2 regions of the Faecalispora anaeroviscerum genome follow, and region 2 is predicted to be linked to the other one. Evidence: riboswitches for the same ligand, from Rfam matches in the RefSeq annotation. Region 2 holds a riboswitch; the other holds the start of a gene.

Region 1 (8,242 bases), 290 kb from region 2:
AGCAGGTACTCTGGTTATTGGACTGGACGACGCATTCCCCCCGATGGGCTATAAAGACACTAAAACCGGCGAACTGATCGGCTTCGATATCGACTTGGCCAAAGAAGCCTGCAAGCGCCTTGGCGTGCAGCTGAAGCTTCAGCCGATTGACTGGAGCAACAAGCAGGCCGAGCTGGACAATGGTAATGTAGACTGCCTGTGGAACGGCTTCAGCAAAACTCCCGAACGGGCCGAGGCGATGGCTTTGAGCATTCCCTATATGAGCAATAATCAGATTATTCTGGTCAAGACAGATTCCAACTACCAGTCTCTCAAGGATTTGAGCGGCAAGATTATCGGCGTACAGAGCGATTCTTCTGCTGAAGCAGCGCTGAACGCAGTGGAAAACAAGGATTTCAAAAGCTCCTTGAAGCAGGTCGTACAAATCGACGACTACACCAAGGCCATTCTGGAAATTCAGAACGGCACGATTGACGCGATCTCGATTGATGAGGTAGTCGCACGTTTCTACCTGAAGAATCAGCCCGGCGCATTCCGCATTCTGGAAGATGGTGGAACGGTAATCTCTCTGGCTTCTGAAGATTATGTGGTCGGCATGCGTAAAAACGACTCTGCGCTGAAGGACAAGATTGACGAAACCCTGCGCGCAATGGCGAAGGACGGCACAATGAAAACCATTTCTGAAAAATGGTTCGGCGAAGATGTGACAACGGTAGACGTGAAATAAAAACCGTCTCCGAAATTGGTCCCGGAGGTCTTAGTTATGAATTATCAGGTGCTATTAACAGAGATGTTTACAGCAACGCTGATGTCTCTGCAAATCTTCTTTTTCACCCTGATTGTCTCGCTTCCTTTGGGACTTTTGGTGGCACTGGGCAGAATGTCGAAACTAAAAATCGTCAATCTGCCCGTGCGCTTCTACATATTAATCATGCGCGGTACCCCACTGATGCTGCAGCTGCTGTTTATGTTTTACGCATTAAAGCCCCTCCTCGGAATCCAGCTAGATCGCGTATTGGCTGCTGAGCTGGCGTTTGCCCTGAACTACGCCGCTTATTTTGCTGAGATTTACCGCGGTGGGCTGGAATCTATTCCCAAGGGCCAGCTGGAGGCCGCGAAGGTTTTGGGGTACACCAAATCGCAGTCCTTTTTTCATATTATTCTGCCACAGGTGATCAAGCGGATTATCCCCCCAATGGGGAACGAATTTATTACCCTGGTAAAAGACACCTCTCTGGCACAGGTCATCGGCGTTGTGGAGCTGCTGAAGGTTACCTCCCAGTGGGTCGCGAGTGCGGTAGATATGACTCCCCTGGTGATCGCCGGGCTGTTCTACCTGGTAATGAACGGGATTGTCACCCGGGCATTCACAGTGCTGGAAAACCGGCTAAGCTATTACCAATAAGGAGGGGATTCCCATGAGTCAGACGATTTTGACTGCAACAGATATCAAAAAGTGCTTTGACGGAGAGGAAATCCTCAAGGGGATCTCTCTAGAGGTGAAGCAGGGCGAGGTGCTCGCCATTATCGGGCCGTCCGGCTCAGGCAAAAGCACGCTGCTGCGTTGCATTGCGCAGCTGGAAAACGTGGATTCGGGCTTTATTTCCGTCTGCGGTGACGTATTGGTACAAAACGGCCCTGACGGGAAGGCTGTCTATTCTTCCCCTGAGCAGTGCCGTAAAGTCGGTCTGCACTTGGGGCTGGTATTCCAAAACTTCAACCTGTTCCCGCATTACAGCGTACTGAAAAACATTACTGATGCGCCGGTGCGCGTTTTACAGAAAAGCCGTGAACAAGCCACCGCGACCGCGATGGAGCTGCTGAAAAAAATGGGGCTCTCTGAAAAAGCGGACGCTTACCCATATCAACTTTCCGGCGGGCAGCAGCAGCGGGTTTCGATTGCCCGGGCGCTGGCCATGAATCCGGAAATCCTGTTTTTTGACGAACCAACCTCGGCTCTTGACCCCGAGCTGACAGGCGAAATTCTTCGGGTCATGCGTCAGCTGGCCGCAGAGCACATGACTATGGTTGTAGTAACACACGAAATGCAGTTTGCCCACGACGTGGCCGACCACGTGATTTTCATGGACGGCGGCACGGTTCTGGAAAACGGCACGCCGGATGAAATTTTCTCTCACACCCGCAACGAGCGCACCAAAACCTTTCTGTCGCGCTTTACCGAATGATTTTTCCCGGCAGAATGCTTCCCCTACGGTACGCCAATTCAATTTGCTTACAAGTGCAACTCACAGGATATACAATCTTCTGAACCAAGCAGGAGGGCTCCGCCGGAACAGCGGAGCCTTTCTGCTTTTCGTTTCCTGCCGAATGCTTTCTGTAATTCCCTGAAATGCTGTCAGATTTGACAATATTGAGATTCAATGATAGTATCAAATTACTGTACAACTGACGGAAGTGGAACAGACCACGGGAAGTGCAGTATTGGTGAGCCGACCGTCTGGGCATATGCCTTAGATTGGTGGGCTTTTATTATTTTTAAATCTGAATAGTGAAAGCAAAAGGGGAAGCTGTTATGGAATATTTTACGGTTCTGAATGAAAATCGACATCAATTTCCGCTGGTAATTGATTTGCCTCACAGTGGGACATTCGTTCCCCCGCATATCAGAAGCCGCATGCTTAATATGGCATGCCTGTCCAACACAGATTGGTTTTTGCCGGAGCTTTACGACTTTCTTCCTGCAATGGGCTGTACAACCATTGTCAACCACTTAAGCCGGTATGTGGTAGATGTCAACCGCCCAACAGCAGGAGCAAAGGATGGAGATTATCGCAACACAGTGGTTTATCAGCAGAATACGCAGGGCAGTCCTCTGTATGCGATTCCGCTGAAGGAGGAAGAAATCAATGAACGGATCACACAATATTATCAGCCGTACCACCGGGCGCTGGAAAATCTGCTAAGGGCGAAACTGCAGGTGTTTCCGTCGGTCCTTTTACTGGATCTACATAGTTTTTTCATTAATTTTGCAAATGGCGGTGATCAGGATATCTATTTATCGAACCGGCGCGGAGCGACCTCCTCAGAACAGACCCTGCAAGGCCTCCACAAGGGCTTTGCAGCACAGGGCTATACCGTTCTGGATAATGCCATTATGGGCGGACACATCATTCGCAATTACCGTGAGCTATTTGGGGAACGATTTGAGGGAATACTGGTAGAGCTTCGATATACGAAATATATTGAGGAACGTTATTTTGGAGAAGAAGAAATCACCACTCGTAATGAGGCATTGTTCGAGGAAGCAAGAAGAAAACTGGAAGCAATATTTACACAGCTTCCCTTTAAAAAGTAATAATAAATTTCATGTGTACGAAAGACCATGCTACGCGAAATGAAAAAAATGATTTCTACCTTTTCTATCTTATTATTTTTCCGCATAAAAAACCCTTGAAGCCTGCATTTCACACGCATCAAGGGTTATTATGCAAATAATCAACTTATCCTTTGGCTTTCTATTGATATGAAAAAGCCTAAATATCATATCAATAGAGTTTTATTCTAAATTTATTCCGCGTCGTCCGCGTTCTCCCAGTTGTGCCACACATTCTGCACATCGTCGTTGTCATCGAGGTTATCGAGCAGACGCTGCATTTTGGTGATGGAATCTGGGTCAGTCAGCGCAGTGTAAGTAGTGGGAACCATCTCGACCTCAGCGGAAACGAATTCATAGCCCTTGCCCTCCAGGTCGGAAAGCACGGCACTGAAATCGTCCGACTCGGTATAGATTTCAAACACATCGTCATCCGCCTGAAAATCAGAGGCGCCAGCCTCCAGGCAGTCGGTCATCACAGTGTCCTCCGACAGTCCTTCGCGTTCGATTACGAGAACGCCTTTCTGTGAGAACAGGAACGAAACGCATCCGCTGGTACCGAGGTTACCACCGAATTTATCGAAATAATGGCGTACATCCGCCGCGGTGCGGTTACGGTTATCCGTCAGGGCCTCTACAATCACCGCCACGCCGTTGGGGCCGTAGCCCTCATATACGATGCTCTCATATTTGGTGCCGTCGCCGTCGCCCGCCGCTTTTTTAATAATGCGCTCAATATTATCGTTGGGCACGTTCGCGGCCTTCGCTTTTGCGATGCAGTCCTTCAGCTTGGCATTGGATCTGGGGTCCGGCCCTCCGCCCTCTTTCACCGCTACCGCAAGCTCGCGTCCGATTTTAGTAAAGACTTTGGCTTTGGCACCATCTATTTTCTCTTTCTTGCGTTTAATGGTACTCCATTTTGAATGGCCTGACATACTAATAAGCCTCCCGTAAAAATAGCTTTGATATATTATTTTATCATGTTTTTCGTGTCATAGCAAGCGCCGCCTGATGCGCCTTTTCGATAACCTCCGGCGGAACCTCAGAAATACCGGTCTGATCCGTATGCGGCCACTCCACCACATGTTCCAGCTTCGTGTTCAATACAGTAAATGCCAGCTCCAGTTGGCGGGTCATCATGTGTGCCCCTTCGGAGTTTCCGGAGCCGTACGCGGTTAAAAAAGCCGCTGTTTTCGGCTTCTCAATCGGCGGGCGGATTCCCATGGAAAACCGCGCTTCAAAATACCGCTGCCAGCGATCCATCACTGCCTTGCACGGCGCGGGGAAGCTTAAATGATAGACCGGTGCCGCGATCACCAGGTAATCTGCAGCGCGCAGTTCACGGTCAAACTCGTCCAAATCCGGGAAAACACATGCCTCGCGGGTCTGACAGTATCCGCAGGCAATACAGGGATGGTAATTTCCCCGGTATGCGTCAAACGTCGTTACCCGAATGAATTCAGAATCTACCTCTTGCAAAAATTCATGCAGCAGCCGCGCGGTTGCGCCACCGGGCCGCGGGGAACCGAATAAGACCAGCATATTTTTCTTTTCCATCTGCGGGCCTGCCTTTCCTTTGTGATGATAAGATTGTAGCATGGCCACTCCGCTTTCGCAAGGCAAAAAATACATGCAAACTCCATGCACTTTGTATATCCGGCGGCACGGTGCAAAAGCTAGAACAATGCTTTTACGCTTGTACGGAAACGAAAAAGACGTTATACTAGGCTAACTAATAAATGAAAGGAAGTGTTTTTGTGTTTGAGCAAGTGAAGCTTTCTTATGATTTTAACGCACTGGAACCCACAATCGACGAGCTGACCATGGTGACCCATTATACAAAGCACCACGCCACATATACCAAGAATCTGAATGCCGCGATAGAGCGCCTGCCGGAGCTTTCTGAGGAATCAATGGAACAGATTCTGGCACATTTGGAAACGATTCAGGACCCTGCTTTGCAGACTGCGGTACGTAACAACGGCGGCGGGTACTACAACCACAACCTGTATTTTGACACGCTTTCTCCGAGCGGGCCGCGTACCCCCGGCGGCAAGCTGGCTGCGGCGATTGACCGCACCTTCGGCAGCTTTGAGGTAATGAAGGAAAAGCTCGCGGCAGCAGCCGTGGGCCAGTTCGGCTCTGGCTGGGCGTGGCTTTCCGCAAATTCCAGCGGAGATGTGATGATCTCTGCAAGCGCGAACCAGAATAACCCGATTATGGAAACCCGGGGCGAATGGCGGCCGATCTTCGGCATCGACGTATGGGAACACGCCTACTATTTAACGTACAAAAATCTGCGGACCGATTATGTGGAGGCCCTCTTCCGCGTGGTCGATTGGGCCAAGGTGGAAAAGTATTATCACCAAATGATTGACTAAGATTGAACAAAAAGAGCGGCAGGGGGGGTTCCCTGCCGCTTTATTTATATGGATAAAAAAGCCGGAAATTCCCAAGCAGAACTCAGGATTTCCGGATAAACTGTGCCTTGCACACCGGGCACGTCACTTCAATCTTACCGCGCCCTTTCGGTACACGAAGACGGGTCTTACATTTGGGGCACTTAAAATAACGGTACATTTTATGGTCCTGCAAATATTTCTGCTGGGAACGGAACCACGCGGGCACCTTGTTCCAGTATTTTAAAAACAGCTGATTTTCCGCATAGCGGCGAGGAATGTTTCGGGACAGGATACGGAACATGCTCCACCCGAAAATCACATAGGCCACTAGCGTCAGCGGATAGAAACGGGTCAGCCGAGAAGCCATTACAAACACCATATAAACGACCAGACTGCCGACCATCAGCTGGTCACCGCCATAGCGCCCATACATTACTCGTCTGATTCTCTCCAACACGCCCGATCACCTCTTTTCTGTCACAAGATTGCCGGTTGACTTTTTATCTTGATACAATAATATCGAGCGTAAATTTTTTTGTCAAGAAGTATCCCTCAGTATTTACATTCTGTACTTATTTTGAGGCGATTCTTTCCACTTCCGTCATAATTGAAAGGCAGTTTTTTCCTTTCCGCTCCACCGGGAGACACTTTTGCCATTTGATTAAAAATATAGGTTTTTGAATAAGATTCAAAGAAATGAATCAAAAATAGGAATAGAAGAGGAAAAGTGACACAGAAAGTTTACGATAAATTTACCAGATACTGCATAATCCATTTTGACGCGGCATTTTTTTTAGAGTATAATAAACCTCACAGCCTGTTCCGAAGCAAAACTCTAAGCGCCTGAAAGTGCATGGAAGCATCGGTTTTATTACACACGTTACTCATGATGCCCGCTGAACGCTTTTTGAGGGATATATGATATATTATTGCACATTTTAATCCACCCGGAACACATTCAAAGCGATTTTTCCGCATACGATTAGGCGAATAGAATATTAGCCGAATCGCCGCTATTTCTATTTCTCTGCAGACCAAACCGGCAATTTCTGCAGAAAATCCATGTTTTCCCGGGCCGGTGATCCAAAAAGGAGGGAACCTCTCTGTTTGACAAGCTTCAAATGACCCGGTTAAAGCCATTGTTTGTGTTTTTTATCGGGTACACGATCTGTTTTTATCTGTTCGCTCTAACGCTGGGCTATACCTTCCCATTTGTAGCCGGGTTTCTACTGGCGCTGATGCTGCAGCCGCTGGTGCGCTTTCTGAAAGAGAAGCTGCACCTGAGACCAGGCTTTGCGTCCATTCTGGTCACCCTGCTGTCTTTCTTTCTCCTGTTTGGCTTAATGGCTCTGCTGGGCTACTGGCTTGTAACAGAAATCACTACGCTGGTGGTAAGACTCTCCTCCATCGATACAACAAAAATCATCAAGCCGCTTAATGACCTGATGGGGTACCTTGGAATTTATGTAAACAAAATCGATTCGGATTTCATTCGCCAGAATCAGGAACAGTTAATCAAGTTTCTGCAGACGGGTGCTGGGATCATTACCTCTGTTTTAAATACCGTACTGATGATTCTGACCTCTCTGCCAGGGATTCTGACGATGTTCATTGTCATGATTTTTTCCACCTACTTTTTCGCAAAGGATATGCCTAAGATTAAGCGCCAGGTGGCGTCCTTCCTGTCGCAGAACACCGTAATCAACATTCGTTCTGCCTCCCGCCACAGCCTGACGATGAGCGGGAAGCTGCTGGCTTCTTTTCTGCTGATCTACCTGATTACATTTTTGCAAACCCTGCTCGTCTTTTATCTGCTGGGAGTTCCGTACCCGCTGGTGCTGAGCCTGATCGCTGGTATCGCCGACGTTCTGCCAATTCTTGGGCCGGGAACGGTTTATATCCCGCTGGCCGTGATCAGCCTGGCGCAGGGGGACTTTTTTACCGCAGTGGCCCTAATTGTCGCATGGCTGCTCATTTCTACCATCCGGCAGGTAATCCAGCCCAAAATTGTTTCCGCATCCATCGACATTCATCCCCTTTCGATGCTAGCCGCGCTCTATTTTGCGCTGGTGGCCGGCCGGGTAAGCATCCTGATCTATATGACGGTGTTTTTTGTGCTGTATCAGGTACTGTGCAAAACCGGCGTACTGCCCCGGCTGTTTGTGTCGGATTCCGATTCGGACAAGCAGGGCAAGCGCCCCATTCCGCCGGCTCAGAGGGACGACGCCGCCCAGCCGGAGCCGCCTGCGGATTCGTAAAAGCTTACAGAACTGTAATACAAAAAACGCCGCGCGCTTCTTGACAGCTGGAAGCGCGCGTGTTATATTCTAGCTGTACTAATCGAATTAATACACATTAATACACAAAGACAGTGAGGTGAACCGGATGTTTCCGCTGGACTATAAAAGCAGGCTGCCAATTTATGAGCAGCTGAACAAATCTATTTCGAAAATGGCTGCTTTTGGGGCCCTGGAACCGAATGAACAGCTGCCGTCCGTTCGCACGT
Region 2 (8,242 bases):
CGAACAACTCATCGGCCTACTCAGCTCAAATTCGAATATGATGGATGAGCGTGATGATATCATAGAATATATCAAAACGCTGGAGACCGGAAAAGGCTTAGATGAGAAGGCGATAAGAGAAGGCTATAGGATATTCAAGGACGAAAAGGCGGCAAAGGAAATGGCGGCGATCGCAGAAAAGCATGGTTTGCAGCCTGCATCGCTACAAACCTTTGTGGATGAAATTATGGATCGCATGATTTTTGATGGCGAAAAGCTGAGTGATTTATTGGTTCCGTTGAATCTTGCATGGAGAGACAGGGCAAAGAAGGAAATTGTGCTAATGGACGATTTAATTCCATTGCTGAAAAAACTTGCGGGCGGGCGTGAGATTGCGGGGTTGAAGGCTTATGAGTAAAAATGAGAAAACAGCTTTGATGCCGAGACTGCGGTTCCCGGAGTTTGTATCGGCAGATGAGTGGCAAGAATACACACTTGATGAAATAGCTGACAGAATTACTGAAAAGGTCGGTGATAGGCAGCTTACCACCTTGAGCATTTCGGCGGGAGCAGGTTTCATTTCGCAAGCAGAAAAGTTTAGCCGCGATATTTCAGGCAAACAATATAAAAATTACATTTTGTTGAGAAAAGGAGATTTTTCTTTCAACAAAGGCAATTCAAAGAAGTATCCTCAAGGTTGTATATATGAACTCAATGAGTATGACGAAGCCGCTGTGCCAAATGCTTTTATCAGCTTTCGTTTTAATAAAAACTATGTATCAGATTTTTACAAGGGATATTTTGAAAGTAATTTCCACGGCAAGCAATTGATGAAGTTCATAACAAGTGGCGCCAGAATGGATGGACTTTTAAACATTAACCCAACAGATTTTTTTAGCATCGTTCTGCCCACTCCAAAAGATAGGGCGGAACAACAAAAAATCGCTGATTGCCTTTCTTCTCTCGACGACCTTATCGCCGCAGAAGACAAAAAGCTTGAGGCACTCAAGGCGCACAAAAAAGGCCTTATGCAGAAGCTGTTTCCCACTGAAGGAAAAGCTGTGCCTGAAATTCGATTTGCGGGCTATACTGGCAATTGGGAACAGCGGAAGTATTCTGATTTAATCAATTTAGTGTCAGGCCAAGATTTTGAACCATCGGATTATAATGAATTAGGAATAGGTACGCCTTATATGACTGGTGCAAGTTGCATAGTCAAAGGTGAAACGATTGTGAACCGTTGGACAGAAAAGCCTAAATGTGTTGCTTATCAAGGTGATGTTTTGCTTGTGTGCAAGGGTTCTGGATATGGAACTCTTGCCAGATTAGCCCAAAAGCGCGCTCATATTGCAAGGCAATTTATGGCTTTGCAAAACCTCACCGCTCTTGATAAAAAATTCAATTATTATCTTGCAACTTCAGTAGTCGAAAACATTAAAAAGGACGCAAGAGGACTTATTGTAGGCATTGCACGTGACTCAGTTCTTCAACAGGATGTAATGATACCATCGCTAGCGGAACAAACCGCCATCGGCACTTTCCTCTGTAATCTCGACGAGGTTATAGCCGTACAAGCAGATAAAATCGAAGCTCTCAGACTACACAAAAAAGGTTTAATGCAAGGCCTATTCCCCTCTGTTGAGGAGGTGGATGAATGAGCAGCAAAACTTTTCCAAGCCTAAAAAAGCTTGCTCAGAATATGCGCGATATACTTGGCGATAAAAAATGCTACCTTCTTTTCGCCTATAATGGAACCGGAAAAACAAGACTCTCTTGCGCGTTTAAGGATATCGGCAAGAAGTCGATTCGTGGAACTGATGAAAAGACGGCGGACACGCTTTATTATAATGCGTTTACCGAAGACCTTTTCACTTGGAACAATGACCTTGATGGTGACACAGATAGACGGCTGCTGTTTAACAAGGATTCTCGTTTTTTCAGAGGGCTGGACGGCTTTGCAATTGATACCCGTATTCGTCCACTTCTGGATAGATATGCGGATTTTTACTTCGAATTATTTTTCGACGAGGGGTATATTGCTTTTTCGCGGGATGTTAAGAAGAGGGACTCCGTAGTTACGGAAAATCGAATTAAAGTTTCTCGCGGGGAGGAAAACATTTTTATCTGGTGCTTCTTTCTCGCCGTGGCTCAACTGGCGATTGATGGAGAGACTGCTTATGACTGGGTCAAATATATCTATATAGACGATCCAATTTCATCATTAGACGATAATAACGCTGTAGCTGTTGCTTGCCATCTTGCGCAATTGATTAAGAGTAGCGATATGAAAGTAGTTGTTTCTACGCACCATGCATTGTTTTTCAATGTAATGTATAACGAGCTAAAACGCGACAACACGGTAAAGCGGTTTGTTAGTAAAAAAGGTGATACTGGTAGATACATCGTTCGCGATACTGGAGATACTCCCTTTTTTCATCATGTCGAATTGTTGAAACAATTGAAAGAGGTTGCAGACTCCGGAAGGCTCTATACCTATCATTTTAATATTCTCCGAAATATACTTGAAAAGACAGCCTCATTCCACGGGTTTGACAAATTTTCTGCTTGCATCAAGCAAGACGAGACAGATGTAGATGGTATAGTTCATCTGCGAATGACAAACCTGTTAAGTCATGGGGCATATTCAATATTCGAACCCGTTGAAATGGTTGAGGACAACAAGAGAATTTTCAAAGAAATTCTGGATGGATTTTTAGAAACTTACAAATTCAACACCGAATTGTTTGGTGATGAATAGGAGGCGCAAGAATGAATGATACACAGCAAAAACAATTAGGCGCAACCCTATGGGCAATAGCCGACAAACTGCGCGGGGCGATGAACCCTGATGATTTCCGCGACTATATGTTGTCGTTCCTCTTCCTGCGCTACCTTTCCGACAACTACGAGGATGCCGCAAAGAAAGAACTTGGCGGCGATTATTTGCAATGTGAAGAGTATGTTAACGCCCTCAAATCAGAAAAGGAAAACAAGCATGCTACTGCTGTAAATTTCTCTGACTTTTTTAGCATGGAGCGGCTAGAAGAACGTGCAAAGGAAATACTTGCTGGAGATAATGGCCATGCTCCAGAGACAACAGCTTTGACACCGCTGTTGGTTTGGTACGCCAAAAACCCTGACGATGTGGCTATGCTTGAAAAACAAATGCGCCGCAAGCTTCATTATGTGATTAAGCCTCATTATCTTTGGAGCAACATTTGCGAATTAGCACGCACACAGAGTGATGACCTTTTAAAGACTTTACAAGCTGGTTTTAAGTTTATTGAAAACGAGTCCTTTGACAGTGCGTTTCAGGGTCTATTTTCTGAGGTTAATCTCGACTCTGAGAAACTGGGAAAGAATTATCCGGCGCGAAATTCCATGCTGTGTACAATTATAACTGAAATTGCTGAGGGCCTTTCTAAATTCACCGACGAAACTGATCTCTTGGGAAATGCTTATGAATACTTGATTGGTCAATTTGCAGCAGGTTCAGGAAAAAAAGCCGGAGAGTTTTATACTCCACAACAGGTATCGACCATTCTTTCTCGCATTGTCATCCTTGACAGTCATAACCCTAGTTCAGGCAAACGGGCGAGAATTAACAACTTACTAGACTTTGCCTGTGGTTCAGCTTCCTTGCTAATAAATGTAAAAGAACATCTTGATCCAAATAGCATTAGCCAGATATATGGACAAGAAAAAAATGTCACAACGTATAACCTTGCACGTATGAATATGCTTCTTCATGGATTTAAGAGTACAGCGTTTCAAATCTTTCACGGAGATTCGTTGACAAATGACTGGGATATCTTGAACGAGATGAATCCAGCCAAAAAATTGGAATGCGATGCAGTCGTTGCAAATCCACCGTTCAGCTACCGCTGGGAACCAACCGAAGAGATGTCCGAAGATTTCCGCTTTAAAAGCTACGGCCTTGCTCCGAAATCTGCGGCTGACTTTGCTTTTCTGTTACATGGATTTCACTTTTTAAGTGATAACGGCACGATGGCAATCATTTTGCCCCATGGCGTTTTGTTCCGTGGCGGTGCAGAAGAGAAAATTAGAAAGAAACTACTCACGGATGGAAACATCGACACGATTATCGGATTGCCTTCAAACCTCTTTTTCTCAACGGGCATCCCGGTTTGCATTCTTGTCTTGAAAAAGTGCAAGAGACCGGACGATGTGTTGTTTATTAATGCGAGTGAGTATTTCGAAAAAGGGAAACGACAAAATGTCTTATTGCCTGAACACATCGACAGAATCGTAGAGACCTATCAGTTCCGCAAAGAAGACGATAAAAAATATTCGCGCCGTGTGTCAATGGAAGAGATTGAAAAGAACGGCTTCAATCTAAACATATCAAGATATGTGAGTACTGCTGAGAAAGAAGTGATTATTGATCTTGCAACAGTAAAAAAGAATCTTGATGAAACTGAAGAAGCTATAAAAAAAGCAAAGGCAAAGCACAATCAGTTCCTGAAGGAACTTGGTTTGCCAGAGCTTCCTTGAATCCGCAGAGGTTGAAAGTTTTTGATTTGGAGATACATGGGGAATCCTTGCACTATGAATAATACAGGCAAGATCGTTCAGATTGTACCCCAAGAGAGCAAGTATAAGCATTCACAATAGCATCCGCCCAACCCGCAAGCCCCTTGCAAGAGCACAGTGAATGCGACCTGCGATAGACACACCCTGATAGATTTTTGATAGCAAAAGTTCGGCAACCCGTTAGGATAAAGATAGCTGAAGCTATATCGTATCAAATGGAATCAAAATATCTAAACAGAAAAGTTTAGAAACGAGATTAACTCGGCGAGTGGGAATAAAAAACACAAAGCCACAAATCCAGCAGCAATGCGGGTTTGTGGCTTTTTATTGTTGCGTATGGTTCTAAAATGCTTCTATTTAGTGTTTAGCGAACGAAGAGGGAGAATGTTCGAAGGTATGGCTTAATTACAACACAATAAAGGGGATGATATGATTAGATCCCAATATTCTTATCTCTGAAAGGACGTACTAGCTGTTACTTGGTAACTGCTTGCCAGCAGTACGGTTGATTGTAATAAAACACAAAATTCAGAAGCTGCTATTGCACATTTTTGTGGGTAAGAAAAAATGTGATTTACCTGTTGACAGATGCTCCCCGCATCTTCTATAATGAAAACACAATTAAACAGGCTTTTATGACTGACGGGTAATGTGGAGATCAAACCACAGGGGAATAAAAGCTGTATCTTCAGCCGACCGTCTGGGCAGCATTTTGGTTTTTACCAAGTGCCGCCCTTTTTTGTTTTGAAAATGGCGGTACAGGGAAAGCCGAATGCCTTGAAACAAAAGGAGAGCTTATGAAGGCACAGGCATGGAACGAGTTTCACGGCGGAAACTGGGAAACGGAGATCGACGTTCGGAATTTTATTCAGACGAACTATACGCCGTATGAGGGCGGTGCGGAGTTCCTGACCCCGGCAACGGAGAGAACAAACGCGTTGATGAAAAAGCTGAATCACCTGCTGGAGATGGAGCAGGAATTCGGCGGCGTTCTCGACATCGATACGCGAACCGTTACCTCATTGACCAGCTATAATCCCGGCTATCTGGACAAGGATCAGGAAATCATTGTGGGTTTGCAGACTGATCGCCCGCTGCGGCGTGGTGTGAACCCTTTCGGCGGGCTGAACATGACGCGCAAGGCGTGTGAAGCTTACGGGTATCAGCTTTCTCCGGAGGTGGAGAAGGAGTTTCAGTACCGAACCACCCATAATGAAGGTGTTTTTCGCGCCTATACCGATGAGATTCGTGCGGCCCGGCACTGCGGCATCATCACCGGCCTGCCGGACGCGTACGGAAGAGGGCGCATTATCGGCGATTATCGCAGAGTCGCGCTCTACGGGGTGGACCGGCTGATTGAGGAAAAGAAAAAGGACAAGGCGAAAATCGGCGAGGGTGTTATGGATGCGGATCATATCCGCCAGCTGGAGGAGCTGTATCAGCAGATCACATTTTTGGGGTACCTGAAGGACATGGCCGCTCTGTATGGCTTTGATCTTTCAAGGCCCGCAGAAAATGCCAAAGAAGCGGTGCAATGGCTGTATTTCGGCTACCTCGGCTCGATCAAGGAGCAGAACGGCGCGGCGATGAGCCTCGGCCGCGTCAGCACATTCCTTGACATTTACTTTGAACGCGACCTGAAAAACGGCCTTATCACGGAGCAGCAGGCGCAGGAAATTTTCGATGATTTTGTGATGAAGCTTCGTATGGCGCGCCACCTGCGCACACCGGAGTACAACGAGCTGTTTGCGGGCGACCCGATGTGGATTACGGAATCGGTCGGCGGCATGGGGGAGGACGGCCGAACTCTGGTAACCAAAAGCTCCTTCCGCATGCTTCATACGCTGTATAATCTGGGTGCGTCGGCGGAACCCAACCTCACCGTTTTGTGGTCTGACCATCTGCCGGAGGACTTCAAGCGCTTTGCCGCGAAGGCTTCCTGTGAAACGGATGCCATTCAGTATGAGAACGACGACATTATGCGCCCTAAATTCGGCGATGATTATGGAATTGCCTGCTGTGTTTCGGCGATGCGCCTGGGGAAGGACATGCAGTTCTTCGGCGCGCGGGCAAACCTGGCAAAGCTCCTGCTCATGAGCCTGAACGGCGGCCGAGATGAGAAGAGCGGGAAGCAGATCGCCCCGGCCAAAACTCCCTATGAGGGAGAGTACCTCGATTACAAAACGGTTCTGGATGGCATGGCCTTTTACCGCGACTGGCTGGCGAAAACCTATGTGAGTGCAATGAATATCATCCATTATATGCACGACAAATATGCCTATGAAAAAACGCAGATGGCGCTGCATGACACCGATGTACACCGCTTTATGGCGTTTGGAATTGCGGGGCTTTCCGTTTTGGCCGATTCGCTTTCCGCTACCAAGTACGCAAAGGTCAGGTGCATTCGCGACGAGAGCGGGCTGATCACAGGCTTTGAAACAGTCGGTGAATATCCGGCTTACGGCAATGATGACGACCGCGTCGATTCCATCGCGCAGGAGCAGGTCAGGCTGTTCTTTGAGGCACTTCAGAAGAATCCGACCTACCGCAACGCCGAGCACACGCTCTCTATTCTGACCATTACCTCCAACGTGGTTTACGGCAAAAAGACCGGGGCAACGCCCGATGGGAGAAAGGCCGGCGAGCCGTTTGCTCCTGGCGCAAACCCCATGCATAACCGCGAGAAAAACGGCGCGCTCGCATCCCTGAATTCTGTCGCAAAGCTCTCTTATGATGTCTGCAAGGACGGAATCTCCAACACTTTCTCAATCATCCCGCAGGCACTGGGGCATAGCGACGAGGAGCGCCACGCGAATCTGGTTTCCATTTTGAATGGCTACTTTCTGCAAAAGGCACACCACATCAATGTCAATGTGTTAAATAGAGAAACCCTGATGGAAGCCTATGAGCATCCGGAGCGCTATCCCAATCTCACCATCCGCGTATCTGGCTATGCCGTGAATTTTCACAAGCTCTCAAAGGAACAGCAGCGCGAAGTGATTTCGCGTACCTTCCACGAGGTAATGTAATGAAGGGTCGGGTTCATTCCTTTCAAAGTCTGGGCGCGGTAGACGGCCCCGGGCTCCGCTTTGTCATTTTTCTGCAGGGGTGTACTTTGCGCTGTGCTTATTGCCACAACCCCGATACTTGGAGCCTGACCAGCGGCACGGAGTACACCGTTGATGAGGTGGTAGAGAAGGTTCTGCGTTACAAATCTTATTTTGCCACGTCCGGCGGAGTGACTGTTTCAGGCGGAGAACCGTTGCTGCAATGGGGATTTGTTTCTGACTTGTTTCGCCGCCTCCACCGCGAGGGAATTCATACTGCGCTGGATACCGCCGGGATCGGTGACCCTGAGGGGGCCCGTTCTGTGCTGCTCCACACCGATTTGGTTCTCTGTGACCTTAAATTTTCCAATGAAGCGGATTACCTTCACTATGCCCGGGGAAATATGGATCAGGTGCTGCGCTTTTTAAAGCAGACGGAAGAGCTTGGGGTGCCATTGTGGATTCGGCATGTCGTGGTTCCGGAACTTACCGACAGCGAGGAACATATTCTGAAAACAGCAGAATTGGCTGCCCGGTACACAAATCTTCAGAGGCTTGAGCTGCTGCCGTTTCGCAAATACTGCATCAGCAAATACGAGGCCATGAAGCTTGAATTTCCGCTTCGAAATTTTGAGGAATGTACGGACGCGAAAATACAGGAG

What was found. Region 2 has a riboswitch for ZMP and ZTP ahead of pflB (formate C-acetyltransferase). Riboswitches for the same ligand answer to the same signal wherever they lie in the genome.
Region 1: it holds a riboswitch for ZMP and ZTP, as region 2 does, so the genes downstream of both, QOS46_RS06270 (N-formylglutamate amidohydrolase) here and pflB (formate C-acetyltransferase) in region 2, are expected to answer to the same signal.

What each region holds. Positions count from the first base shown of each region.
Region 1 is NZ_CANOOQ010000001.1:1,265,499-1,273,740, forward strand. It holds gene QOS46_RS06255 (amino acid ABC transporter substrate-binding protein) at 1-727, shown strand, start outside; gene QOS46_RS06260 (amino acid ABC transporter permease) at 764-1,405, shown strand; gene QOS46_RS06265 (amino acid ABC transporter ATP-binding protein) at 1,419-2,186, shown strand; ZMP/ZTP riboswitch at 2,393-2,471, shown strand; gene QOS46_RS06270 (N-formylglutamate amidohydrolase) at 2,534-3,316, shown strand; gene QOS46_RS06275 (YebC/PmpR family DNA-binding transcriptional regulator) at 3,529-4,269, opposite strand; gene QOS46_RS06280 (flavodoxin family protein) at 4,313-4,891, opposite strand; gene QOS46_RS06285 (superoxide dismutase) at 5,092-5,715, shown strand; gene QOS46_RS06290 (hypothetical protein) at 5,798-6,190, opposite strand; gene ytvI (sporulation integral membrane protein YtvI) at 6,858-7,994, shown strand; gene QOS46_RS06300 (GntR family transcriptional regulator) at 8,122-8,242, shown strand, end outside.
Region 2 is NZ_CANOOQ010000001.1:1,559,730-1,567,971, reverse strand. It holds gene QOS46_RS07855 (type I restriction endonuclease subunit R) at 1-397, shown strand, start outside; gene QOS46_RS07850 (restriction endonuclease subunit S) at 390-1,637, shown strand; gene QOS46_RS07845 (AAA family ATPase) at 1,634-2,737, shown strand; gene QOS46_RS07840 (type I restriction-modification system subunit M) at 2,749-4,494, shown strand; ZMP/ZTP riboswitch at 5,159-5,246, shown strand; gene pflB (formate C-acetyltransferase) at 5,331-7,562, shown strand; gene pflA (pyruvate formate-lyase-activating protein) at 7,562-8,242, shown strand, end outside.